Regions from separate parts of the Paenibacillus sp. RC21 genome, predicted to be linked through region 2. Evidence: predicted binding sites of a transcription regulator. Region 2 holds the regulator's gene; each other region holds the start of a gene.
What was found. Region 2 encodes NrdR, which represses ribonucleotide reductase genes. Its sites were predicted from a motif close to AACACNATATATNGTGTT; they were not measured.
Positions count from the first base shown of each region.

Region 1: nrdI (class Ib ribonucleoside-diphosphate reductase assembly flavoprotein NrdI) is a predicted target of NrdR. The motif match lies at 1,924-1,941, and genes of this name have one in related genera.
Region 3: ABIA61_RS14925 (anaerobic ribonucleoside triphosphate reductase) is a predicted target of NrdR. The motif match lies at 1,632-1,649, and genes of this name have one in related genera.

Region 1 covers NZ_JBIYCS010000001.1:200,076-203,872, forward strand. The annotation lists gene nrdE (class 1b ribonucleoside-diphosphate reductase subunit alpha) at 1-1,410, opposite strand, end outside; gene nrdI (class Ib ribonucleoside-diphosphate reductase assembly flavoprotein NrdI) at 1,397-1,756, opposite strand; gene ABIA61_RS01020 (GNAT family N-acetyltransferase) at 2,244-2,858, shown strand; gene ABIA61_RS01025 (ABC transporter substrate-binding protein) at 3,066-3,797, opposite strand, start outside.
Region 2 covers NZ_JBIYCS010000011.1:99,285-103,081, forward strand. The annotation lists gene coaE (dephospho-CoA kinase) at 1-498, shown strand, start outside; gene ABIA61_RS24495 (lytic transglycosylase domain-containing protein) at 495-1,058, shown strand; gene ABIA61_RS24500 (alpha/beta-type small acid-soluble spore protein) at 1,195-1,419, opposite strand; gene nrdR (transcriptional regulator NrdR) at 1,525-1,992, shown strand; gene ABIA61_RS24510 (hypothetical protein) at 2,321-2,500, shown strand; gene ABIA61_RS24515 (hypothetical protein) at 2,662-2,973, shown strand; gene ABIA61_RS24520 (hypothetical protein) at 3,463-3,797, shown strand, end outside.
Region 3 covers NZ_JBIYCS010000004.1:297,163-300,959, reverse strand. The annotation lists gene ABIA61_RS14925 (anaerobic ribonucleoside triphosphate reductase) at 1-1,549, opposite strand, end outside; gene ABIA61_RS14920 (AbrB/MazE/SpoVT family DNA-binding domain-containing protein) at 1,845-2,315, opposite strand; partial or broken gene ABIA61_RS14915 (DUF7916 family protein) at 2,437-2,567, shown strand; gene ABIA61_RS14910 (glycoside hydrolase family 3 C-terminal domain-containing protein) at 2,703-3,797, shown strand, end outside.

The DNA of each region.
Region 1 (3,797 bases), on a different contig from region 2:
TTTGTTCTTGGCAAGGTAGCCATGCAAGTTCATGACACCCAGACCGACAGAATGCATCTCACGGTTTGCCTTGGCAACACCCGGCGCGTTCGCGACTTGGGTCATATCGCTGACCGAGGTCAGGGCAATCATCCCCTCGTGAACGGATTCGCGGATTTTCCCATGCTCCATCACATTTACAATGTTGAGAGAAGCCAGATTACAGCTGATATCCCGACGAATTGTATCCTGTTGACCGTAATCTGCAATTTCAGAGGTTTCCTGTAATTGGAAAATTTCTGTGCACAGGTTTGACATTTTAACCTGACCCACGTTTTTAAGAGCATGTGCCTGATTAGCGTTACTTTTGTTCATCATGTATGGATAGCCGGATTCCAGCTGGATCATGGCAATTTTGGTCAACATGTCACGCGCGCTCATCGCAACCTTTTTCTTCACCCGGTCGTCAGCAAGCAGTGTATCGTACATTTCATCCAGATCCATATCGTCCAGATGCGTACCGTAGGCCTTGTACACACTGTAAGGAGCGAATACATGCAGCGGCTCATTATCCTGAGCCAGCTTATAAAAGCGGTTCGGAACAATCAGTCCGATGGAGAGTGTCTTGAGGCGTACTCTTTCGTCGGCATTGATTTTTTTACTATCCAGGAACTCCAGTACATCCCAACCGAAAATGTTGTAGTATGCAGCGCCGGAGCCTTTACGTTGACCCATCTGATCCGCGTAGGAGAAGCCGTCCTCCATCAGTTTCAGCACAGGCATAATTCCTTTAGCCGCGCCTTCTACACCTTTAATCGCTTCGCCACGTGACCGCAGTTTCGACAGGTTGACCGCGACACCGCCGCCGATTTTGGACAACTGCATGCAAGTGTTTAGCACGTAGTTGATCGAGTTGAGGGAGTCGTCCATTTCGAGCAGGAAGCAGGACACCAGTTCTCCACGACGGCTTTTGCCTGCATTTAGGAAGGTTGGCGTAGCCGGCTGGAGACGCTGCTCCATCATCGAGCGGGACAACAGGCGCGCCGTATCGGCGTTACCGCGTCCCAAATGCAGGGCGACGACCGCCACCCGGTCAGGATAGTGCTCCAGATAAACCTTACGGTCATTACTCTTCACTGCATAATCCGTATAAAACTTGGATGCTGCCATATAGGAAGGAAATTTAAAATTATAACTATGAGTGATATGGAAAATATCCTTAATTTCGTCAGCTGTATAGCTACTATAGAAATTTTCGTAATAATCATTCTCAATCATGTAGAGCACTTGAGCCGCTGTATCCGCAAACTTCAAGCTCCGTTCTTCGACTTCCTTCATAAATTCGTCTACAGCCTCTTGGTCCTTTTCCAATTGGAAAAAGCCATCTGTATCGCGTTTCATCAACATGTTGTTCAGTTCAATATGCCGCAACTCGGCTCACCTCCTGTTTGAAACGCTCTACATCGCCGAACGTTCCGGATAATTCAAATTTACTGATGACAGGCACGTTATAATGGTCGGAGATCAAATCCGCGCTTTTGGCAAAGCTCTCGCCCCAGTTACGGTTGCCGCTGGCAGCCACACCCACGAGGTTTTGAGCATTTTTTTGCAAAAAGGAAGATACCCTCTCAGGTATCTGTCCAAACCCCGTTGTATATGTAATGAGTACGTATGGTTCCTCTATAGTCATTTGCTCCTGGATTTGGACCGCCGGAAGCTTGAGCTTCCCGATAAATCTTTTTACATTGCCGGTCTTGGAATCATAGGCAATCAGCATTGTATTCATCCTCCTTGACATTTGGCAAAACAGCATCTGTCCAAGGCTCGAAATCCTGTAAAGATTCGCAACCCCTTGCTGGCTGTGCTTCGCCAAAATTTTAACGCCTATTTATATCGGTACTTCCATATCTGTATTTTAAAGATATATGTGTAAAATACGCGTTGCACACTATATTTAGAGTACGATTTCTATTTTATATCTATATATAGGTGAGGTCAATCACTTTTAAAAGGTTGGGCACAAGGATTGGGGGCAAGTCCAAGCGGGGGGCGGGATAAGCAGAATAACTTTTTTTTTCGTGCGAATTTTACAAATGTACTGGAGTTTTGAGGGATGAAGATGTACGATTTGTCAATAGGAGGTACTGTGGTAAATCTACCTTTTACTGTAGGGGGGATACGTATGATGGGAAATGGATTTATGGATTCAGGGTCGTTTGATGCTATATTAAGATACCATTACATAACCGAAGGGAAGATGTACTATGCCGCATATGATTGGGGAACGCATCGTATTGAGGGAGTATCGTCAGGAGGATATACCGGAAATACGAAAATGGGTCAATGACCCGGATATTACACGCGGTTTGAGCGATGTTTTTACTTATCCTCATTCTCAGACGAATAGCGAAGCCTATGTACAGATGATGATCGACGGTAACTCCGAGATCAAGGGCTTTGTTATTGCGCATAAAGACACACTGGACTATATTGGACAACTGGATTTATTTAAAATCAACTGGATGAATCGGCATGCCACGCTCGGCATTGTGATTGGGCGCGATGATAACCTGGGCAAAGGCTACGGACATGAAGCGATCCGGCTATTACAGAAATTTGTATTTCATACGCTGAATCTGAATCGGCTGGAGCTGGAGGTCTATTCATATAATGAACGTGCATATCGCTGCTATCTGGCCTGCGGCTTCAAGGAGGAAGGTCGGCTGCGGCAAAAGCTGTTCAGAGAAGGCCAATACTATGACATCATTCAAATGGGCATTTTGCGAAGTGAGTATGAGGCTGCGGAGCAAACGACGGAATCTTCGCAGAACGTGCAGGGAAACAGACAGTCATCATCGTGTCATGTATATATGGAATGAAACAGAACGTTCAAGGTAAAAGGGCTGAACAGCATCAGGCTGTCAGCCCCTGTAAGCTTTCATTCATATAAGCCAAACTCGAACTATAAGCTGACTTGAAAAAATAAGCATCAAAACGGAGTAGGCGGAATGGTGCTGTACAAGCGAAGCACCATCCGACTGCGTAGTGGCACAGTAAGTAACTTTTAAGTTCAGCTTATTTGATCGTTATTTTTCTGCGTTCCACAGCTTAAGCCGATTTTGGATCAGTCCGGTGTAGGTTTCTTCAGCCTTCGGCACACCTGCCTGATCCAGCTCCTGGAGCATGCGGTCATAGACAGCATCAAATTGATCGGGCTTGGCGAGTACAGCTTCGGGAATCCGTTTGCGCACAATGTCCTGCGACTTCTGATAAATGACATTGTAGTTCGTATTGGTCGGAACGGGCATGTTGTAGGCGGCGCCCCATTCTTTCACTGGAAAATCCTTTTCGTTCGGGAACAGGTCCTTCCACGTTCGAGCATTGTAGGCTTGCAGGGATTTTTTTTCGGCCCGGCTGTAATTTTCGGTAATCATCTCGGGATAGTTCGTCGTATAGTAGTTGCCGGAAGGGTCCTTGATGCCGTCACCGTAATGCGGTCCCCATATCCAGTACAAACCGATGCCCGACTCTCTCGTAAAAGCGGAATTATCGGTGTTTTTACGTTGCTGCACATCGGGCGGAATAACCCGTTTGCCATTCTCTACTTTGTAATGCTGGCCTTCGATTCCCCAGTTGCGCAAAATTTGTCCTTCGTCGGAGGCCAGAAAATCCAGAAATTTGATGGCACGCACGGGATTTTTGCACGAGGTCGTAATTCCGATCCCGTATGCAGCATCAAAGCCAAGCGGCTGGAGGGAATGATCCTCGTATTTCTCGCTTAACGTAACCGGGAAATGCGCGTAGGTAAATTCATCCTT
Region 2 (3,797 bases):
GCCCGGGAAGTGATGCTTCCGGGGCACCCGGTGCTGACGGCGGTCATACAGCATTTTGGACAAGCTGTGATGAACAGTGATGGGACTCTGCACCGCAAAAAGCTGAGCGAGATTGTATTTGGAGACCCTGTCCAGAGGCAGGCGCTTAACGATATTACACATCCTGCGATTCGTGAGGAAATGCGTATGCGTATGGAATCTTACGAGCAGGAACATCCGAACAAGCTTGTTTTAGCGGATATCCCGTTACTGTATGAGTCCGGGCTGGAGAGCTTGTACGATGAAATTATGGTGGTATACGTACCACGCGATGTGCAGCTCCGGCGTTTGATGCTCAGAGATGGATTGACCGAGGAACAAGCCGGACTTCGGTTATCCGCGCAAATGGATATTGAACAAAAAAGAAGCCTGGCCGATATCGTCATCGATAATAGTGGAACACAGGCTGAAACAAAACAGCAAATTGATCAATTCTGGCAGCGAAAGGGACTGGCATGAATATTTTGCGCAAAAAAAGAGTCCTGCTGACTTTGTTTGTTGGGTTTGTCTTGATTCTGTTTTTTAATTCAAACTGGATGTCGTGGTTCTATCCGATTCAATATAAGGATGAGATCCGGCAATACTCGCAGACGTATGAAGTGGACCCGTTTTTGGTGGCGTCCATTATCCGTGTTGAGACGAACTTTAAGACCAGCAAGCAGTCACACAAGGGTGCACTGGGACTCATGCAGATCATGCCCGATACGGCGAATTGGATTATGGACAGCGCTCAGATCCAAAAGGTTCCGCTGGATAGCGTCAAGCACGAGCCGGGCACCAACATTGAGCTGGGAACCTGGTATGTGCATAACCTGTCGGTGAAATTTAAGGATAATCCGGTAGCTATCGTTGCGGCTTACAACGCAGGCCCCGGTAAAGTGCAGGAGTGGCTGGATAAGGGGGTATGGGATGGGAAAGAACAATCCATCAAGCAAATCCCTTTTGGCGAGACACGACATTATGTACAGCGGGTTATTTACTACTACAGGCAATACACAAAAATTTATAATCAGTTTTAACGGATGACGAGGCTGCGTGTAAATATGTCATGACAGAATGAGCCTGGTGGCATTAAAATGAAAAAAGCGCAGGACAGGCTGTTTTTAGCAGCCCGTCCATACACTTTTTCTTGTTTCTTCTGCGTTATTACCGCGATTATTGGTATTGACCTGCCAATTGTTGTTCGGCGATCGTTACGAGGCGTTTTGTGATGTAGCCCCCGATCGAACCGTTCTCATAGGAAGTCATGTTACCTTGGTATCCATCTTGAGGAATGCTGATACCCAGCTCTTGAGCGATTTCATATTTCATTTGCTCCAGAGCGCCGGAGGCTTTGCTGACTACCAGGTTGTTGGAGTTGCCATTGTTTCCTTGTGCCATTGTTGTTCACCTCCTCGCGACGTGGTAAACATATTATGAACCGTTTTGACAAAATTATTACGAAAAAGTATAGGGAATTTATTGGAAAAAGGAAGTGGTGAATTTATGAAATGTCCTTACTGTGCCTACAATGGAACAAAGGTACTGGACTCTCGGCCTGCGAATGACAACAAGTCCATCCGCCGCCGCCGCGAATGCGAGCAATGTGCCAGGCGTTTTACCACCTTTGAAATGGTGGAGGAGACTCCACTGATGGTCATTAAAAAGGATGGCAGCCGTGAAGAATTCAGCCGTGATAAAATGCTGCGCGGTCTCATTCGGGCCTGCGAGAAGCGTCCTGTATCTGTCGAGCAACTGGATATGATCGTATCCCAGGTGGAAAACGCTATCCGCAACACAGCCGCTACTGAGGTGGACAGCCAGCAGATCGGCGAACTGGTCATGGAACAGCTCTATCCTGTTGATGAGGTTGCCTACGTGCGCTTTGCGTCCGTATATCGGCAGTTCAAAGATATCAACATGTTTATGAAGGAACTGAAAACACTTTTATCCAAAGATACAGCCAGCGACTAGATCGCTGACTGTATCTTGGTTGATGGTGGAAGGGTAATTATAATTTTTTTATTAAAGTATTGACACAGGGATGAAAATTTTATATGATATAGGAGTCGCTTGAAACGTTTTTAATTACATATAATGGGGCCTTAGCTCAGCTGGGAGTCCACGTACTACAGTTATACTACCATCAAAATTCGTAACTAAGCGTTATAAACAACATTATTAATAATGAATATTAAAGCACCTTCAGGAGTGAATAACTTGAAGGTGCTTTTTGGGTATTTGAAAGAAATTCCAGCTATATGATAAAATAAGTTAACACTGCAAAAGGAGAACAACTATTATGGGTAAACTTGAGGACATGGGTAAAAAGGGCATTTATTATGCATTGGTTATATTGACAATTGTTTTAGTTGTAAAACATCCCGTAGAAAGTACAAATTTTTTCATTGATGGAATGTATAATTCGATTAGATGGATACATACTCAAGGAATGGATTTTTATAATTTTATAATAAACTAAATCATCAAGTCACTGTCACATTTTACAATTGATTAGTCCTTTCCTCTATCTATCATCTTCACAATATAAAACATCAATTTTACCATCCAGTTGCCCCATATTGACGGTGACTGGATTTTTTGTATCCAAATGTCCCAACGTCTAAACGTTTATTACCTGTCGTGTTCTCAATATGGACTTTTTTTGTCCAAATTGGATTGTGCCTTGATATTGACGAGTGGGAAGCGGAGTATCGTCTTATTGCAGAAAACAGCGAACGCAGAGGAGAATCAGAAACCGATCCTGTTAAAAAAGGTCGTCAAGCTGCTTTTTTGAAGGAATATTGGGGAGTAAGAGACGGAAGTGCAGGAAAGAGAAGTTTAGATGGACAAAATGTCCATCTAAAAGATGTGGCAGAAACTATTGGGGAAAATGAAATCAACATTGGACAAAATTTTGCCCGAAGTAATGATGTTGTTTTCCAAAGAAAATAAAGTAATAGACTGAAAAATAAAGTGTTAGACTCGGGAAATAAAGTTGTAGACTGAGAAAATAAAATATTAGACTGGCGGCGCTTCATTAAGCTAACGGGCAGGTTAGTTGAAAATCAATCACGCTGAACCAAACCACAATTAGCGGCAGGTTTTTTGAAGAAAAGCTCGCAGGAGCCTGTATTTACAGCGACAACATCCAGAATTAGGCTGGATGTATTCCTTTCCGAAATTAGGAATGAAATTTTGGAGATCAAGTATTTTTAATGAAAAAGATACATTAGAAGATTGGTTCAAGGAAATGCCTCCTGAAAACCAAGAGGAGAAATTGCGTTTTCAGTTTTTTGAGACGGTGAGCATCTCTTCTTAATTGTTTCTTTGACACATTCGTAAAATTGATTAATTGTAAGGGCGTGGGCAACCACGTCTTTTTTGTTTTCTATTTATAGTATAATAAATGTTATAAGATAGACTAAAGGAGCAGCATTATATATGAACCTAAATCAGCATCACACAATGACCTACACTATGAACAGCGGCATCAAAGGAACAGTCAATCTATCCAATAAGCAAATACAGGACTGGATAGAGTCATATCGTGTAGGCAGTAAGTATGTGACGACAGTAGGCAAGGAACACTTTGGATTGAATCCTGAGCTTGTAGCAGATTTTAAGGTACATAATGAATACTCTGAGCAGAGGGAACATGTAGCAGCAATACAACCTACAGCAGCAAGTAAGGCCAGTGTGCAGTTAGCAGACGCATACAGTCAGCATAAGACACTGATTCAGGTAGAGTGTAAATGTGAAGCTTCGTACATAGAGGA
Region 3 (3,797 bases), on a different contig from region 2:
ATTCTCGATCATTTACCTCGGGAATAATTCCAAAATCACGCTGATCCAGCAACGTGAACTTGCCGGATAGACCCTCGGCAGGCGTAGCGAATAGTGTAATGTTAAGATCATGCAATTCACTCATACGGTCGCAGTAGACACGCATAGAAGCTATGATTCGCTGTGCTTCACGGTATACAGCGTCATCCTCTCCGTGGTGCTTGCCATACAGTGCCTTCATGCATTCGGCTAACCCGATAAACCCGACCGACAGCGTACCGTGCTTCAGTACGTTGCCCACTTTTTCATCCGGCTCCAGCTTTTCTCCGCCTTCCCATACCCCTTCGCGCATCATAAAGTCTGAGGCTTTTGCCGGCTGGCTGGTCTGTATATGGTAGCGATGGATCAGTCCGTCCACGGCAATGCGCATAACCTCTTCCAATCTGGTATCAAAGCCATCCCGGTCAGGTATCTTGCGCTTGCCTGTGCAAATACCGTACTCAATGCCAAGACGCACCAGATTAATCGTATTGAATGAGAGATTACCCTTGCCGCTTTGACGGTTTCTGCCGAAACGGTCAGCAAAGGTGCGGGTACGGCAGCCCATCGTCGCAATAATGGTATCCGGATCATCTGCGCGGTAATAGGGCAGGTTGAAGGTAGCATCCACATTGACAAAATTGGGATACATACGTTTGCTGGAGCATTCTACTGCCCGCATGAATAAGTCATAGTTGATATCGCCTTCGGCCTGATTAATTCCTTTTTTGCATTGGAAAATATGCTGTGGGAAAATAGGGGTTTCCCCGCTGCCCAGGCCACGAATAGTGGCCTCCAGCAATGATTGCGTAACAAGCCGCCCTTCAGCAGAAGTACACATACCGTAATTCAGTGATGTGAACGGAATTTGCCCGCCTGCCCGACTGCTCATGGTATTCAGGTTATGAATAAGGGATTCAGCGGCCTGGCGGGTCTCCGTCTCCGTTTCTTCACGTGCGAATGCGTATGAACGAGGGCAGACCTCCTGTAATAGGCTGCTGGCTATATGTAATTCGTCATCAGGCAGGGTGGGTTCTATTTCTTCTCCGAACAGACGGAGTCCCTTTCGCAGATGCTTGCGGAAGGACCGGGCCACGAAAGGAGCAAGGTCCCAGTCTATTTTATTGGCAGAGACACCTCCAAATTGGCTGTTTTGCTGAGACTGAAATATAATAGCCACCAGTGCCATAGCAGACATAATGGTTTGTGGTGTGCGCACAGAGCCATTGCCTGTATTAAAACCATCTTGCAACAAACGACCAAAAGGTATAAAGATACAGTTCGTAGTCCCGAGCACATATTGGTCCAAATCGTGAACATACACATATCCGTGGTCGATAGCGTCTGTCAGTTCAGGCGGAAGCACACGTAGTCGCGCATACCATTTGGCGTACTCGGAGCCGAGCTTACTCATTTTTCCACTGAACGACTCTCCATTCAAATTTGCATTCTCCCGCAGCATGTCCAAGTCTTGTGCCCCAATGACCCGCTCGCCGATGCTGTATAATTGATGTTCCTCCAACACTTTCATTGCAAAAACCTCCATATAGTAAAATATATATTATTCTCCAAAAAACAATATATTGACGATATCGTGTACTAAACAATTGTTTCGGTCTATATATTGTATATATGGATGGATAGAGAGTATGTGATTATTGTCACGTCGACAGGGGGAGAACGCACAAAAAAGTCAGGTGAAAGTTAGGAACACATCAACGAATACGCTCCTTATTCTACACCTGACGATCGAATATTTGACGGAAAACAAATAGGATGGCAATCCATTGGATCTGAGTATGTTTTGTAATAAATTACTGAATAATTTAAAGCAGCTTTTTCAGTTGGGACACCCGGCCTTGTGAGATATCGAGCATTTCGGCATATACCTTTTGCGGCAGGTTGGGATGTTCCTGAATCAGCTTTCGGAGCTTTTTTACCATTTCTCCTTGCTGGACTCTGGATTGTTTAGGCTGCCAGGTTGTATGGTTACGAACCGGCTTGGTATGTTCTTGAGCCTGGATGGCTTCGGTGCTGGTGGGATGTACATTTTCCTCTGTCTTTAATACCTGAATGCAATCGGCGCAAATAAAGCTATCACGAAAATAAGTCAAATGATCAACTGCGCCGCAAAATTTGCAGGATACACCTGTATATTTCCTTAATACAAATCCTTCTTCATTCACGAAAAATTCGAGCGAATCACCAATATTGATATCCATCGTGGTGCGCATTTCCTTGGGAAGCACGATTCGCCCCAATTGATCCAGAGGCCGTGTCATTCCGGTATTTTTCATAAACCCTTCCTCCTTTGATTATATATCCTGATTATACCAAAAAATATTATTTTTTGCTTTGTTTTTTGCTTTATTTATTGAAGAAAATATACAATTTTTTTAATTTACACACTGTTACTAACCAGGTACATTGGCTAAGAGCTTCCTGAATGGTTCTGTAGAAGGCGCGGACGAAGCTACAATTCGTGATTATAAGCTCATGTCCTAACAAACACCGATATCCACGCCATTGGCGACACTGGTCTATTCGGTATTGATTGAGGAAAGACACCAAATGGTGAGCAACAGCAATTGTTGCCGGGGTACTCCTTTTTCGCTATGATATATTAAAACGCTTTCATAACGGCCTTTTATGATATTTTAAATGGAGACAAGGAGATGACGGATATGAGTCATGAAACAACGGATCTAGAATATCTTTTTCAAAATCCGAAGCTTCATCTGGACGAACGTGTACGGGATTTGGTGTCTCGGCTAACCTTGGAGGAAAAGATTGATTCCATGCTGCAATATCAGCCTGCCATTGAACGATTGGGAGTCCCCGCATACAAGCATGGTACGGAAGCAGCACATGGTATAGCCTGGTTAGGAGAGGCGACTTCATTTCCGCAGCCTGTGGGGTTGGCTTGTACGTGGGATACGGAACTGATGCGACAAGTCGGCTCGGTTATTTCGGATGAAGCGCGTGTGTACTACCGCCGTGACCCGGCTCTAAACGGACTGACGTTATGGGCACCAACCGTAGATATGGAGCGTGATCCGCGCTGGGGGCGTAATGAGGAAGCGTATGGAGAAGACCCGTATTTGACGGGAGAACTGGCGAAGGAATTGGTCAAAGGCATACAGGGCGATCATCCGGTATATTTGAAAGCGGTTGCGACATTAAAGCATTTCCTCGGAAACAATAACGAGGTGGACCGGGGAAGTGATTCCTCCAGCATAGACCCGCGAAACCTTCGTGAATACTATCTGAAAGCCTTCGAGAAGCCTTTTACGGAAGGCAAAGCCCAGTCCATGATGACCTCTTATAACCTGATTAATGGAACGCCTGCTACGTTGTACCACGGTGTTAATGATATTGTCAGGGACGAATGGGGAATGGACGGCTTTGTCGTCAGTGATGCTGGTGATGTGATGGGAATCGTAAAGGACCATCAGTATTATGACTCCCACACACCGGGTGTGGCTGAATCTATTCGCGCGGGGATCGACAGCATTACAGATGATGCGGATTTGTCCAAGCAGGCCATTCGTGATGCCTTGGCGCAAGGAACGCTGCAAGAAACGGACCTGGATCAGGCGTTGTTCCATACATTTCGTGTTCGCTTTCGTCTCGGGGAATTTGATCCGGCGACAGACAATCCCTATGCCTTGGTCGGGGAAGAGGTCTTGATGACAGAGCAAGCCCGTGAACTGTCGTTGCGTGCAGCGAGAGAGCAGATCGTACTGTTGAAAAATGAGCGTTCGCTCCTGCCGCTGGAC